2 regions of the Shewanella sp. SM101 genome follow, and region 1 is predicted to be linked to the other one. Evidence: riboswitches for the same ligand, from Rfam matches in the RefSeq annotation. Region 1 holds a riboswitch; the other holds the start of a gene.

Region 1 (7,738 bases):
CGCTCGATTTGCGGGTGGATTACATGAAGCCCGCTCAGCCCCATAAGCCAGTGTTTGGATTTGCTGAATGTTACAAGTTGTCTTCTAATATTGCCTTTACCCGTGCAATTGCTTACCAAGACAGTATCGACGATCCCATCGCCCATGCCGTCGGCTCTTTTATGCGGATAAGCCCTGAAATGGTTGGTGATGCCTTTAGGCAAGCGTTAATGGGTGAAGCCGTGCCTGCGATAGGAGAGAGTGATGAGCGCAAATAATTCGATACTAGATGCAGCCAGTACAACTCAAAACGCACAGGTTAAAGCGCCTATTGATGTGCAAGGTATAGTTAAACGCGCCACTGAACTTAATGATTTTGGCCATTTACTTGAACACGTTCCCTATGCCAAATTTATTGGCATGAAGGTGGAGCGTTTTGGTGATGAACTGATTTTTAAATTGCCCGCTAAAGACGACAATATCGGTAATCCTGTATTGCCCGCTATTCATGGCGGCGTGATTGCGGGCTTTATGGAAATGTCAGCGATAGTGCAGTTAATGGTATTTATGCAAACGGCAAAGGTGCCTAAAGTCGTTGATTTTTCAATCGACTATTTACGTGCAGGTCTGCACAAGGATAGTTTTGCTGAGTGTCGTATTACCCGTCAGGGTCGACGAGTCGCCAACGTGAATATTGATTGTTGGCAAACCAATCGTAAGCAGCTTATTGCTACGGCACGGGCACATTTTTTGATTGATTAATCTGATTAAGTTTAGATTGATGAAGCATGACTGATTCACTATTTTAGATTGAGAATGCTTTATTTAACCTATGTTATTAAGCATGAGTTCAGCACTGTTCGATTAGTTTGTCGTTTAATGGGAAATGATGCGCTAGCTGCGTATTTTGTGGCGTGACTAGGAGAAATATATGAAACAAGTTTATACAGGGTTATTACTGGCCGCAGCGCTTACCTTAGGTGCTTGTGCCTCACATACCGCAGGGATTTCAGTGAGCTCACTGGGTGAAACCCGCGTCGATAACTCCAGCTTTGCCAGAGATATTGCGGTACAGAGTGTGGATGCACGCCGAGTCGGTGATTTCGTGCAGGGCTCAGCGTTGATTGTTAGCAAATCCTCTTCCGATATGCGTGTGCAATATAAATTCACTTGGTACGATGCCAGCGGCTTTACTATCGAAGATGAAGCGACCAGCTGGAAATCTGTGAAATTACATGGTAAACAGCAATTGCAAGTCGGCGCTGTTGCACCTAATGCCCAAGTGGTTAAATTTGATGTATACGTGCGTGAAACCTTTTCAAACTAAGCTTGAGTTTACTTCTGTTTAGTTTATTCCGTGTTTAATTGATTTTTTGATATTAAACCCGTTCTAAAATGGCTTACTTCTTTTAAGGAGTAAGCCTTTTTATTCGTTTTACATCAACTTTCAATGACCTTAAGGTCACTCAAATGTTATTAGCTTTCGTCTTTTTGACATTGAAAGTTGCGATAAATCACCCATTTTTAAGCAAAAAGGTTTACGGCAAGGTGAAATCCGGACTTTAGTCCTAAATACATTTAGTGATTGAGCACTACTATCAGCATATTACCACATGAGGATAGAAAGATGACTGCTCATATTAATGCTCAACCTACTGATTTTGCTGAAACTGTTATTATGCCGGGTGATCCACTCCGTGCTAAATATATCGCTGAAACCTATCTTACCGATGCCGTAGAAGTCACGAATGTTCGCAATATGCTTGGTTACACGGGCTTTTACCAAGGACAGCGCATTTCCGTTATGGGTCATGGTATGGGTATTTCATCTATGGTGCTCTATGGCCATGAGCTGATTAATTATTTTGGCGTGAAACGCATTATTCGTATTGGCAGTTTAGGTGCAACACAAAAACATGTACAAATGCGAGATGTCATTTTAGCCCAAGCCGCAGGCACGGATTCACCTACTAACGCTAAGCGTAGTAGTGGCTACCAAATGGCAACTTCTGCGACCTTTTCTTTATTGCATAAAGCCTATACAACAGCGAATGAGAAAGGCATTAGTGTAAAAGTTGGCAATATCTTTAGTGGTGATCTTTATTACGATCCCGATGAAGATATGATCCCCGCACTTGAACGTTTTGGGGTATTAGGTATTGATATGGAAGTGGCGGGGCTTTATGGATTGTCACACCAACAAGGTATCGAATCATTAGCCATTTTAACGGTATCGGATCATTGTTTAACCGGTGAAGAAACTACGGCCGAAGAACGCCAACTCTCTTTTAATAATATGATCGAGCTCGCGTTAGAAACCGCCCTCAATTAGGTTTAAAGCCATCCTTTGAACCCTTAGCATTTCACTTATGGAATGACATAATGAATAATAAAATTACTTTAACAGCCATCAGTTTTCTCGCCAATTTTATTATGGCGGGCTTTGCGACCCAATTTGGGATGTTGATTGAACCCATAGCTGAGAAATTTGCCGCTAATGTTAACGAAGTTGCATCAATTTTTTCATTGCTTAATGGCGGTGCACTCGCGGGAACGATTGCTGCATTTTTCTTTATTGAAAAAATGGGTATCAAAAGAATGACCTTGATAAGTTACAGTCTGGTTGCTCTTTCTGCTCTGGCTTTACATCTAACCAGTTCCCTACAAGTTGTGATGGTAGCAATGACCTTAATTGGTTTTTGTGGCGGTATCGGTCTATGTATTGCTGGTACGATTGTGGTGTCTGTGTGGCAAGAGAAATTACAAAGCACAATGTTAGTGGTGCAAGATGCAACGTTTAATATTGCAGGCGTTATTTTTCCATTGATAACGACTTATGCATTAACAAATTCATTATCATGGAGTTATAGCTATTTAGCCGTAGGTTTAGTGGCGTTCGGTACAGTCATTATTACCTTGTTCACTCATTTCTCTATTTGCGAGCAATCTTCTACAACACAAGAGAAACAACAGTCTGAATGGAATCTCGGTATTATTAGTGGAGGTATTGGTTTATTTTTAGGAATGTTGGCTTTATATACTTTTTTAACTTGGGCACCTTTATTTGTAAAACAAAAATTTGATATTCCGTTTGAAGATGCCGGTAATATTATTACCCAGTATTGGTCCGCTGCGCTAATTGGGGCGTTAATTTCGACTGTGATTGTGACTCGTGTAAAAATTCACCATTTCTTAGTCGGTATTATTGCTTTAGCTATGGTGATCACCGCTGCCATTGTCAGTACCAATAATCTTAATTGGATAGCTTATTTAACCTATGGTTACGGTTTTGTGTGTGCCGCGCTTTATAATGCATTTATTGCTTATGGCGTGTCTTTTGTAAAAAAAGCCAGCAGCAAAAATGTGTCATATATTCTTATTAGCGGAAGTGCTGGGGCGATGTTTAGCCCAGCCATCAGTTCTTTCTTTGAACGTATTATCGGATTACAAACAGTGATGTATGTGATACCTCTGCTTTACGCAGCGATATTTATGCTATTGATCGTTTCAAGTCGGATGAAATCGGCTATGGAACAACACTCTCCATCGGTAAGTTAATTTACCTGTGCATCCATCCCACACTCGGTTGTTAAATTAAGTCGAGTGTGGGTTATGTTGAAAGCGGTTATATACCTGCTTCAACAAATTTCTTGAGTGCGTTGAGATCACAAATCCGAATGCCATCTTTTTTCCGCTCAATTAAGCCTCGTTCCTCAAGATTTTGTAGCGCCCGACGGTAGACTCGGTCGGTAGTACCAAATCGTTCAGCCTCTAAATAGCGTTTACTAAAGCCATCTACGGGCAAGTCATTTAAGTATTCATGGTAAATATCAAATGCCACGTTATAACTGATGGGATAGAGCAGTCGTCGAGTAAAAATATCCACTGTGTCTTGGTAGTCAATCGCAATTGCACTAGCGAAAAATAGCGCGAGTTGAGGATGCTGACCGAGGCAATGTTGTAGTTTTTCAGCGCTAATCAACATGATTTCTAAGGGTTCACTGGCAATAATGTCTAGTTGACAGTGGTACTGGGTGAAGAACTCCATTTCGCCAAACAGTTGTGAATCACAATCAATAGTACCTAATTGAAAACACCGACCATTTCTCGCGGTATGGCCGAGTGATACGCGACCTTGCTTCACCAATACAAGTGATGCCATCGCTTCCCCCTGCGTCATGAGGTGAGCGCCTTTTTTGAGCATTTTTATTTCGCTGATGCAGCTAAGTACAACCGCTTCAATAAGTGGATAATCTTGCTCCCATCGCTGGCTATAACGCCCTTTCGATAAAGGTTTTAGCTGCATCGACTATGATCCTCTTACTGTGTTCGAAATTGCGACCTTCTATAGCATTATCATGATAGGCGGTCAAATGGACGAAAGGATTTAGGCGGCTACTAAAGATATTTTCATCATACGGACTGAAGGGCAGTGGTTTTCGCGACATTTAATTGAATCGCAGAGATAAGAGTGCCCACTTTTTATTTCCGTCATGTATACTAGGCGCCGCCAAGGGGTGTTTGTTGTGCATTAATGTTACTCTGATTTTAACGTTAACGGCTGCAAACTGAGATGTCATCTGACGAACCCTTAGAACCTGATCCGGCTAATACCGGCGTAGGAATGGGCCAATCAACAGCACACTTCTGAATCGCTTATTCGTTGCCGGATCTCAAACATTATATTTGAGGTCCTATGTCAAACCGTAAAACGTCAAACCATCAATCCCCATTTTCAACCGTATCGCCAAGCTTATTTTTAGCCCGAGCGCCGCTGGCATTAGCCATCGCCGCAGCGCTGAGCACCCCTGTTTTTGCACAAACCGACGCTATCGATAAACCCGATCCCAGCACTGAGATGGAAGTCATGGTGGTGACGGCGGATTTTCGCAGTTCAAGCTTAGAAAAAATGCCCTCCAGTATTACCGTTATCGACAGTCAAAAAATTCAAGATGAAAGTGCGCAACACTTTGAAGATTTGCTTAATTCTATCGCCAATTTTAACTGGTCAGGTGGAAGCTCTCGGCCGAAATATTTTCAAATTCGCGGCGTAGGTGAGCAAGAGCAATACCAAGGCGCACCTAATTCTTCCGTGGGTTACATCATAGATGATATCGATTTATCCGGTATTGGTATGGTGTCGAGCATGTACGATTTACAGCAGGTCGAAGTGCTTCGTGGACCGCAGGGGACGCGTTACGGCGCGAATGCCTTAGCGGGATTGATTTATCTGAAGAGTAATGATCCCACCGATGTGTTTGAGCATGGCGGTGAAGTGTCGTTAGGCGATGATGATTTACGCACTTTTAGCGGTTTCAGTTCAGGCCCATTAACGGATTCTGGCAAGCTGCTTTATCGTGTGTCAATGCAGCAACATCAGCAAAATGGTTACTACGATAACCTGTATTTAGGCCGTGATGATACCAATGGTCGCGATGAATTCAGCGGCCGCGCTAAGCTGCGCTGGTATGCGACAGATGATTTGCAGTTTGATTTAACTGTGCTGCATGCCGATTTTGATAATGGCTATGATGTGTGGAGTTTAACCAATTCACCAACCCAGACAACATCGGATCAACCGGGTGTCGATAGCCAACGCACCACAGGCGCGGGTTTTAAAGCGACCTATTCTGGTGCAGAAAACTTCGAATTAACTTCGTTAACCTCTTTTGCGAATACCGATCACCATTACAGTTACGATGGCGATTGGGCTAACTCAGAATATTGGGCCTCTAAGCAATGCAATGATGACAATGGCAATCTGGCGCCGTGTCAATACGATTATTTTTGGGATAAAACGGGTCAGCGTAAAACCGCGTCGCAAGAGTTTCGCCTAAGTTCTACCGAGCAGGGCCGTATTTTTGCAGAGAGTACTGATTGGTTGCTTGGTGTGTATGCCATGAATCTGAAAGAAGATAACCAATTGTATTCTGAATACAATGCTTCGCCGGATGAAGTCTTAGACTCAGAGTATGAGGCGACAAACTATGCACTGTTTGGTCAGCTCGATACGGATTTGGGCTCAAATTATGCTTTATCTGTGGGGCTACGTTTAGAGCGCCGCAACAGCCATTACTCTGATACGAATAACGATAATTTCGACCCGAGCGAAACCATGTGGGGCGGTCATATTGCTGTGAGTAAAGTGCTGAACGACTCGCACAATGCTTATGTCCGAGTCGCACGCGGTTACAAGGCGGGCGGTTTCAACATGACTTTACCCGTCGAATTGAACGATAAAAAAGAGTTTAGTACTGAGACGCTCTATAACTATGAAATCGGCCTTAAATCCCATTGGTTAGCGGGACTTATCGATACTAATTTGGCGCTGTTCTATATGGACAGACAAGATCAACAGGTGGCTGCATCACAGCAAGATCCCGATAAACCACAGCGTTTTATCTTGTTCACTGAAAATGCAGGCAGTTCGAATAACTATGGCGCTGAGTTAGATGCAACCTGGTATGCCACGGATAATCTGCAAGTTTACTCAAGCTTAGGTTGGTTAGAAACGGCCTACGGTGACTACCAGTATCAGGATAAATATGGTACTGAGGTGGATTTAACTGGCCGCGATCTGGCCCATTCTCCACATCTTACCTACAGCCTTGGTGGGACTTATCGTGCTAATTCGGGTTGGTTTGCTAACCTGAATCTTAGCGGTAAGAGTGAATTCTATTATTCAGACAGCAATGAATCCCGCTCTGAACCCTACACTATCGTCAATGCCCGCGTAGGTTATGAGGCGAGCGCATGGTCGGCATATTTGTGGGGACGCAATCTGTTTAATGAAGAATACGGTGTGCGTGGCTTCTATTTTGGCAATGAGCCAGATAACGGTTGGGCGGAAAAGCAATATATTCGTTACGGCGATCCGCGTCAGATTGGCGTAACCTTTAACGTTAAGTTTATGTAATAGCTCATTTTAAAATGAGCATAATCATTTAAGTGTTAACTGAACTGTAGCCCAGTATTTGGGCTACAGCCTTACTTCAGAATATCAAGGAATTAAAATGAAACTGACCGCAGAAATTAGCATGTATCCCTTTAATGAAAATTACCTCGATCCTATCAAGTGGTTTATTGGCCGCGTGGATAGTTATCCCAATATCGAGCGCGTGACTAATGCGATGGCAACTCAAGTGTGCGGCGATTATTTAGATGTGATGACTATGCTGGCGACCGAGATGCAAGCGGCCCATGAGAAGTGGGGCAAGGCGGTATTTGTGTGTAAGTTTATCGGTGGTGAGCTGAATTTAGCCCACAGCGAATAATGATTGACCGCCATGTAAGCGACAAATAGGCAATGAGAACAACACTATGACAGATTTATGGTTAACCTTGGTCGAGAGCGTTAATACGGCCTTTGGTGAAGTCCATGTGATGACCGTATGGGAAGCCCTCGCGGTATTGTTGGCGATGGCATATTTACTGCTGGCGATGAAGGCCAATGTGTGGTGCTGGGCGGCGGCCTTTGCCAGTACCGCCATTTACACTGTGTTGTTTTGGAAGGTGTCGCTACTGATGGAGTCTGTGCTTAACGTCTATTACATGGCGATGGCGCTCTATGGATATTGGCTCTGGACCCAAGGTGGTGATAAGCATCAAGGCGTAAAAGTGACCACTTGGCCATTGAAAACCCATTTAAAGTTGATCGCACCGACGGGCGTGATTTCGCTTTTGGTTGGTCACGGCATGGCGACGTATACCCAAGCCGCATTCCCGTATCTAGATGCGGCGACAACCTGTTTCGCCGTGA
Region 2 (7,738 bases), on a different contig from region 1:
CACGAGTCAGTTTGCCACCACTTATGCCTGAATCCGCTTTTATATTGCGGCGTAATCAGCAAGAAGGGGGCTTGTGTACCGCAGAATGTATTATTGCGCTTTGGCGCCAGTGTGGCAGAGCAGAACAAGCGACGCTATTAGCGTCGCTGTTTGCTGAATTGAATAACCGTACTTGATTGCAGTGTTTGAGAGAGTGTTCGAGGAAGTGCATGAATAGATAATTAACGACTTTTAGCTTTGACCCATAGATAAATCACCGTCAGTTGAATCACCATCTGTTAAGTCATAGTCATTTAAATCAGAGCCAGTTAAATCACCATCAGTTAAATCACCATCAGTTAAATCATAATCATTTAAATAACAGTCAGATATATACACAGAAAGTGACTCATGGCACCGCCAAGCACGAACAAATGCCAAATGGCATGGTTAAATGGAATGCGTTTACCGACGTAGAACACCACTCCTAAGGTGTAAAATAACCCGCCTAAGATTAATAGATTAAAGCCTACCTCTGACATCGCCGCCGTTAAATCGCCCATCACAGTGACACATAGCCAACCCATAGCGAGATACAAGACTAAGCTTAACTTTTTGAATTTGTGAATAAATAACGTCTTAAATAGGATCCCACCAATTGCAAGCGACCAAATGGCCGTTAAAATCACTATCGACTGCGTGCCTTGTAAGCTTATCAGCATCAAAGGTGTGTAAGTTCCTGCAATTAAACAGTAAATAGCGCAGTGATCGGCGATCTTCAGTTTATGTTTCCAGCCTGAATGGCTAACGCTGTGATATAACGTCGAGCATAGGAAAAGCACTATGATGCTCGCACCATAAATGGTTACGCCCGTAAGTTGAATTGGCGTTAGGTGATCTTGACCTTTAAGCAGCATGAGCACCAATGCCACAATCCCCGCAATGACACCTAGGCCATGGGATACACTGTTAGCGATCTCTTCTTTGATACTATATGGTCTAGATTTTACCGGGTTTTTAACTGTGTTTGGCTGTTCGGTAACACTTTGACTCGACATGGTAGATACACACTCGTAAACGATAATGACTGAGTCTATCAGTTAGAAAAATAAATCACCATATTTAAGCGTACACTTGTAAGCTTAAGTTTATGGTTGGCTTCTATTTTTCATCTTTTAGATTTTTAATGCTGTCTTGCACTCCCATCAGTGCATCGCATTGATGATGCTACTCGCTTCAAGACGTGAGATTTAACATTCAATTTAGCGCGATTATGATCCCAATTCCCAGCCTTATTTGTCTTAACTGGCAAGTGGCTTATCAAGCACTGGCGTAAAGTACTGTGCTTGTAGCAGGTTGCATTCGCATTGAACTTTGCTCTGTTTGCCTCCTCTAATCTGCGTTGAGCACTCGTAAGTAAATGCAATCAATAGATAATTCGCTTTCAATATTCACCAACCCGATATTGGATTGATATTGATTAGAGTGCAATCGTTCCACGTTAAGCATCATTGAAATCAATGGATACTATACAAAACCTAAGGATGGATTTTGCCTTTTCAACATCAACCCAAGGCCGCGCCTTTATTGACAGCATCTCATACAGCGATAGCGATTGGAGATGATGTCGATAGTGCTTTGCTGATTTCGGCCATATCGCCAGAAGGTGAGACTTTTATCGCCTTTGATCATCAGCTCGGTGAACTGGATGCTGCTCAAACGCCTGTTTTTACCACTAATGCGGAGCCATTAGCGTTCAATAGCGGTGCAGGCTTTTTAGTCACTGAGCATGACACCCAAGCTATAGACCAAGAGCAAGCCCAAGATTTGGTACTGCAAGAAATCCGTGCTGAACATCAAGATCAAGATAAATTGGTTTCTGAATCTGAATCTGAATCCAAACCTGAACTGTCTAGGACGATACAAACTAGTGCTCAGGGATTGGGGACGGGATCCGTTTTGCGTGCTCGTCAGCCGTATTTCAAAGGATTCAGTTTGTTATTTTTTGTGCTCTTAGTGCATGCGTGTTTATTTTTACTTATCTGCATTTTGTGGCGCCCGCAGTTAAATCCCTTTGGATTGAAGGAAATAGAAAGCCGTGGCCCTAAAGTGACAGCGATCAAGGCTTACTTTATTTATGCTCCCGTGGTAGAGAAAGCCGAAACCTCGGAGTCCAAAACCTCGGAGTCCAAAACTGAGATCAAGGCCGAGGATAAGACTGAAGCGACAAGTTCTGTTACGCCTACAATTGTTCCCACACCTCAAACTCAAGTGAAGCCTCTGCCAATACTTGAAAAGGTCATGCCTGAAACAATAGCACCCGAAAAGGCCGTCTCTGAAAAAGTAGAGTCGGAAAAAGTGAACCCAGATACGGTTAAACCGAACATCACTCAATCGAGCCAATCTCAATCAAAGAAAACTCAATCAATTGCCCCAAGTGATGAACAACCCACTGAAACGATGGCAACAAAACCAACGAATACGTTGGATACCTCAGAATTAAAGCCGCAGCTTGGCGCTAAGAGCTCGCCTGCAGCAGAAGGTGAGAGCACAATAGCGACAAGCTCAAGCATGAGTTTATTCACCCAGCAATATTTTGAACGTCAGCGCGAGCAAGCGCTCGATGCTCTCGTCATTGAACAGGCCGATAAGTTCACCCGGAAATCGAATATGAGTGAAATGAGCCCAGAGATGGAGGTGCTATTTGTCCCTAATGCTGATGATTTCGGTGGCACAACGAGTCTAGACTTACCCTTAGACCCAAATCGTATTGTGCGTAAAGGGGATACTTGTTATCGCGTGGTACAAGTCGGCACTCAAGTTAATCCTAACGCCGAAAATTTAGGTTTTCCCATTAACTGCAGTGGCAAAAAAATCAATCAAGCTATTGATGATGCCATTCAATCTCGATTAAACAAAATGATGCTCAAACCCCATAAATAGTGACTTTCTTTTATGATTTATTTTCATGCTAATTATAGATTTTTTGGTTTCATTTTATTTAATCAATTAAAAACAATTAATTATGAATCTTTATTTTGGATTGGTGGTTAAGATTTTTAATTGCTTTTTTCCTTGTTTGTTGCTGCCGCTTCTGTCTATACTGCGCACTCATCTTGTCGGAGTGCCTCTTGGCTGAGACCGTTTATTCGGGATCCGTTGAACCTGATCAGGTTAAAACCTGCGAAGGAAACAAGCGTAATAACACACATTAAATCGCCAAAATAGACGGCTTGAACACCTGTTAACTCAGCAGTGTTTTAAGCCTTAATGTTTAGATTTAATCGTTATTGAGCAGGGTAACTCAATTTTTGAAGCCAGTGTTGGCCACAAAAGTTGATTGCCATGTCCAGCTATCAACAACTCAATTCTCCAGACAAGCAACTCCATTTTTTAACGTGAGATTGCTTATGTCCAGTTCAAACCCAAACCCAGCTGTAGCTGCTATTTCTAGAGAAAGCACATCGCTAGAAGTGACAGTGCCTAGTCAATCAACCGTGCCTAAGGCACCGAGTCGCCGCGAAACCCGCGCGCAGGCCCAAGCCTTTATCGATACGTTAGCGCCGCTGCAACATCCTAATTCACAAAAGATTTACCTCGAAGGTTCCAGTGTCGATATACGCGTTGGCATGCGGCAAATCCTGCAGACTGACACCCTTGTCGGCGGCACAGATGATGCGCCTATCATGGAAAAAAATCCGCCAATTCGAGTGTATGATTGCGCCGGACCTTATTCCGATCCTGAGGCCGACATCAATGTACGTCTAGGTCTTGGTAAATTAAGACAAAACTGGATCCTAGCCCGCAACGACACAGAGCAATTACCCTGTGCCACCTCAGATTTTACCCAACAAAGACTCGCTGACGACGGTTTAGACCATCTGCGTTTTGAGGCGGGTTCGAGTGCCATTGTCCGCCCACGCAGAGCACTGCAGGGCAAACGAGTTAGTCAATTACACTATGCCCGTCAAGGGGTTATCACGCCCGAAATGGAATATGTGGCGATCCGCGAGAACATGGCACTTGCGCAAGTACAGGATGAAATCCTCAATCGTAAAGCCAAGGGCGAAGCTTTTGGTGCCTTAGTCGGCGAACCGATTACCGCTGAATTTGTCCGCGCCGAAGTTGCCCGTGGCCGCGCGATAATTCCGCTGAATATTAACCATCCCGAAGCCGAACCTATGATCATCGGGCGTAACTTTCTGGTGAAAGTGAATGCCAATATTGGTAATTCTGCGGTGACCTCTTCCATCGAGGAAGAAGTGGAAAAGCTCGTTTGGTCTACCCGTTGGGGCGCAGATACTGTCATGGATTTATCCACGGGTCGTTATATTCACGAGACCCGTGAGTGGATCATCCGTAACTCACCGGTGCCCATCGGCACTGTGCCGATTTATCAAGCGCTGGAGAAAGTGAACGGCGTGGCAGAGGATTTAACCTGGGAAGTGTTCCGCGATACCTTGATTGAACAATCTGAGCAAGGTGTTGATTACTTTACGATTCATGCTGGTGTACTGCTACGTTATGTGCCGATGACGGCTAAACGCGTTACTGGGATCGTTTCCCGCGGCGGTTCAATCATGGCCAAATGGTGCTTGAGCCATCATAAGGAAAACTTCCTCTACAGCCATTTTCGTGAGATCTGTGAGCTTTGCGTTGCCTACGATGTATCCCTGTCTTTAGGTGATGGTATGCGTCCAGGCTCAATTGCCGACGCCAATGATGCCGCCCAGTTTGCAGAGCTTGAAACCTTAGGTGAGCTAGTCAAAATCGCATGGGAATACGACGTACAAACCATTATCGAAGGGCCGGGACATATCCCGATGCAGCTCATTAAAGAGAACATGGACAAGCAGTTAGCTCACTGCGATGAAGCGCCGTTTTACACGCTTGGCCCGCAAATCACCGATATCGCCCCTGGGTATGATCATTTCACCTCCGGCATAGGCGCGGCCATGATCGCTTGGTACGGCTGCGCTATGTTGTGTTATGTCACGCCAAAAGAACACTTAGGATTACCGAATAAACAAGATGTTAAGCAAGGTTTGATTGCTTATAAGATTGCTGCCCACGCCGCCGATGTGGCCAAAGGTCATCCGAGTGCGCAAATTCGTGACAATGCGCTGGCAAAGGCGCGGTTCGAATTCCGCTGGGAAGATCAATATAATTTAGGACTCGATCCTGAAACCGCGCGTGCTTATCACGATGAATCTTTACCGCAGGAATCCGCTAAAGTCGCGCATTTTTGCTCTATGTGCGGCCCTAAATTTTGTTCGATGAAAATCACCCAAGATGTACGTGCCTATGCCGCTGGCTTAGAGGCGGCACAAGCGAAAGCGGAGCAAGTTGAAGCGGCTGCCCAAGCCATGCAAGTCACAATCAAGACGCCGCAGGAGTTGGAAGCGGCAATGGCGCTAAAATCGGCACAATTTGCTGCTTCGGGCGCCGAGATCTATCACGTGAAAGACAAGCTTGTCGCCGAAGCAGAGGAAGCCTAATTATGTCGGGTATTCATGGGGGTAATTCGCCCATGAATACCGCTCGCCCCGCATTTGTTTGGACCATAGCCGGTTCAGACAGCGGCGGCGGTGCCGGTATTCAGGCGGACTTGGCCACGATTCAAGATTTGGGTTGTCACGGTTGCAGCGTGATCACCACAGTGACGGCGCAAAGCTCAGTGGCGGTCACTTTAGTTGAGCCCGTATCAGCGGCGATGTTAATGGCTCAGCTGACGACTCTACTTTCCGACTTGCCACCCAAAGCAATTAAAATCGGCTTACTGGCAGATCAAACTCAAGTGGCATTGCTGGCAGATTGGATCGCGAGTTTTAAAATCCAGTATCCATCTGTGCCTGTGATTGTCGATCCAGTGATGGTCGCCAGTTGTGGCGATGCATTAGCAGTAGATAACTGTCAGGATATAAAAAGTGCGGCCAAATCAGCCTTAGATTTTAGGCCTTTCAAAGGTTTAATCGAACTTATCACGCCCAATGTGCTTGAACTTAGGCGGTTAACTCACAGTGATGTTTCGACCAAATCGCAGTTCGTTGCTGCAGCACAGGCTTTATCCCAGAGTTTAGATTGCAGTGTGCTCGCTAAAGGGGGCGATGTGAGCTTTGGCAGCACTGACATTCTTGCTGATACTCATGCTAAAACTCACGATAACACTCATGCTCAAACTCAGGCTAATGTTCATGTTAGCACTCTCGATAGCAACGGCTGGGATTTTGAGCTTGCCGAGGATTATCTGGTTTGCCATCAAGTACGCGCTAGCTCTGAGCTGCATCAAAATGGGCGTTTCTGGTTGGCAAGCCCGCGGGTTAATACCCGTCATAACCATGGTAGCGGCTGTACTTTGTCATCGGCCATTGCCACCGTGTTAGCGCAGGGTTTTGTATTACAAGATGCGGTGGTGGTTGCCAAAGCCTACGTGAGTCAAGGCTTAAGCGCGGCGATTGGTTTAGGGCAAGGTCCAGGGCCGTTGGCCCGTACGGGGTGGCCCAATGACTTGTCCCGCTATGCAAAGATAAGGCTGTGTGATGGCAATTTTATTAGTCATCAACTCAACCAACACCTTGATATTATAAGTGATTTAGTTGCAACAGCTTTATCTGCAACAGATCAGGCAACCGCTCAGGTAAGAATAGCCTCGACGCCACCTCAAAATATTTTATCCCACGGTTTTAAAGTGCTCGATGCCGATCTTGGTGTTTACCCTGTTGTGAGTGACTTAACCATGCTGGAGAGTTTGTTAGCTGCAGGCGTTAAAACCTTGCAGTTACGGATAAAAACCGACATCAGCGAGTTATCTAGTGCAGCGCTAGCCGAATCTGATTTAGGCAAATGTGAGTCAGGTAAGTCTGAGTTGGTTGGCTCTGAATTAGAAGCACTAATTCAAACGGCCATTGCCTTAGGTAAGCATTTTAATGCACAGCTTTTTATTAATGATCACTGGCAGTTAGCGATAAAATACCATGCCTTTGGGGTACATTTAGGCCAAGAAGATCTCGCCGTTACCGACTTAGCGGCCATTCAGTCGGCAGGGCTCGCATTAGGTATATCCAGCCACAGTTATTTTGAGTTGCTACTGGCGCATCAATACTCGCCATCCTACATAGCGCTTGGGCATATATTCTCAACCACGACGAAGCAAATGCCTTCGGCGCCCCAAGGGCTCGCAAAACTTAAACATTATGTGGCGTTACTCCAAGACCACTATCCCTTGGTCGCCATTGGCGGCATCGACTTAGCTAATCTGGCAAAGGTGAAAGCCACTGGGGTCGGCAATATTGCTGTGGTGCGCGCAATAACCGAGGCTCAGGATCCAGTCGCAGCATTTGCAGAGTTGAGCCAAGCGTGGGAGCAATGTAACTTGTCTGAAGAACTGGCTGTAAAGCATGAGTTGGTTGCTAAGCATGAGTAAAAACCAACCGCTTGCTCACGCAGAGGTTCTTTGCGACGGTACACAAAGCGCTCATACACTCAGTGATTCAGATTTCATGCGTTATTCTCGGCAAGTCTTATTGCCAGAGGTCGGTGAGGCAGGGCAATTGCAATTGGTCGACGCCAGCGTTGTTATTGTAGGGCTTGGCGGCTTAGGGCAATTGGCGGCGCAGTATCTGGCTTGTGCTGGCATTGGCAACTTGACCTTAATCGACATGGATAAGGTTGAAGTTTCGAATCTACCAAGACAATTGCTATTCACCGATGCCGACATTGGACTCAATAAGGCGCGAGTTGCCAAGCAAAAGCTCAAAGG

What was found. Region 1 has a riboswitch for thiamine pyrophosphate ahead of L5M38_RS15895 (TonB-dependent receptor). Riboswitches for the same ligand answer to the same signal wherever they lie in the genome.
Region 2: another riboswitch for thiamine pyrophosphate. It lies ahead of thiC (phosphomethylpyrimidine synthase ThiC); the one in region 1 lies ahead of L5M38_RS15895 (TonB-dependent receptor).

What each region holds. Positions count from the first base shown of each region.
Region 1 is NZ_JAKKRH010000029.1:20,544-28,281, reverse strand. It holds gene L5M38_RS15925 (PaaI family thioesterase) at 1-257, shown strand, start outside; gene L5M38_RS15920 (PaaI family thioesterase) at 244-741, shown strand; gene L5M38_RS15915 (YcfL family protein) at 911-1,306, shown strand; gene deoD (purine-nucleoside phosphorylase) at 1,607-2,311, shown strand; gene tsgA (MFS transporter TsgA) at 2,362-3,537, shown strand; gene L5M38_RS15900 (Crp/Fnr family transcriptional regulator) at 3,605-4,285, opposite strand; TPP riboswitch at 4,483-4,621, shown strand; gene L5M38_RS15895 (TonB-dependent receptor) at 4,676-6,895, shown strand; gene L5M38_RS15890 (hypothetical protein) at 6,993-7,253, shown strand; gene pnuC (nicotinamide riboside transporter PnuC) at 7,300-7,738, shown strand, end outside.
Region 2 is NZ_JAKKRH010000004.1:103,781-111,518, reverse strand. It holds gene L5M38_RS03510 (tRNA-uridine aminocarboxypropyltransferase) at 1-176, shown strand, start outside; gene L5M38_RS03505 (hypothetical protein) at 232-378, opposite strand; gene trhA (PAQR family membrane homeostasis protein TrhA) at 354-1,037, opposite strand; gene L5M38_RS03495 (hypothetical protein) at 1,531-2,922, shown strand; TPP riboswitch at 3,090-3,188, shown strand; gene thiC (phosphomethylpyrimidine synthase ThiC) at 3,390-5,477, shown strand; gene L5M38_RS03485 (bifunctional hydroxymethylpyrimidine kinase/phosphomethylpyrimidine kinase) at 5,480-7,402, shown strand; gene L5M38_RS03480 (HesA/MoeB/ThiF family protein) at 7,395-7,738, shown strand, end outside.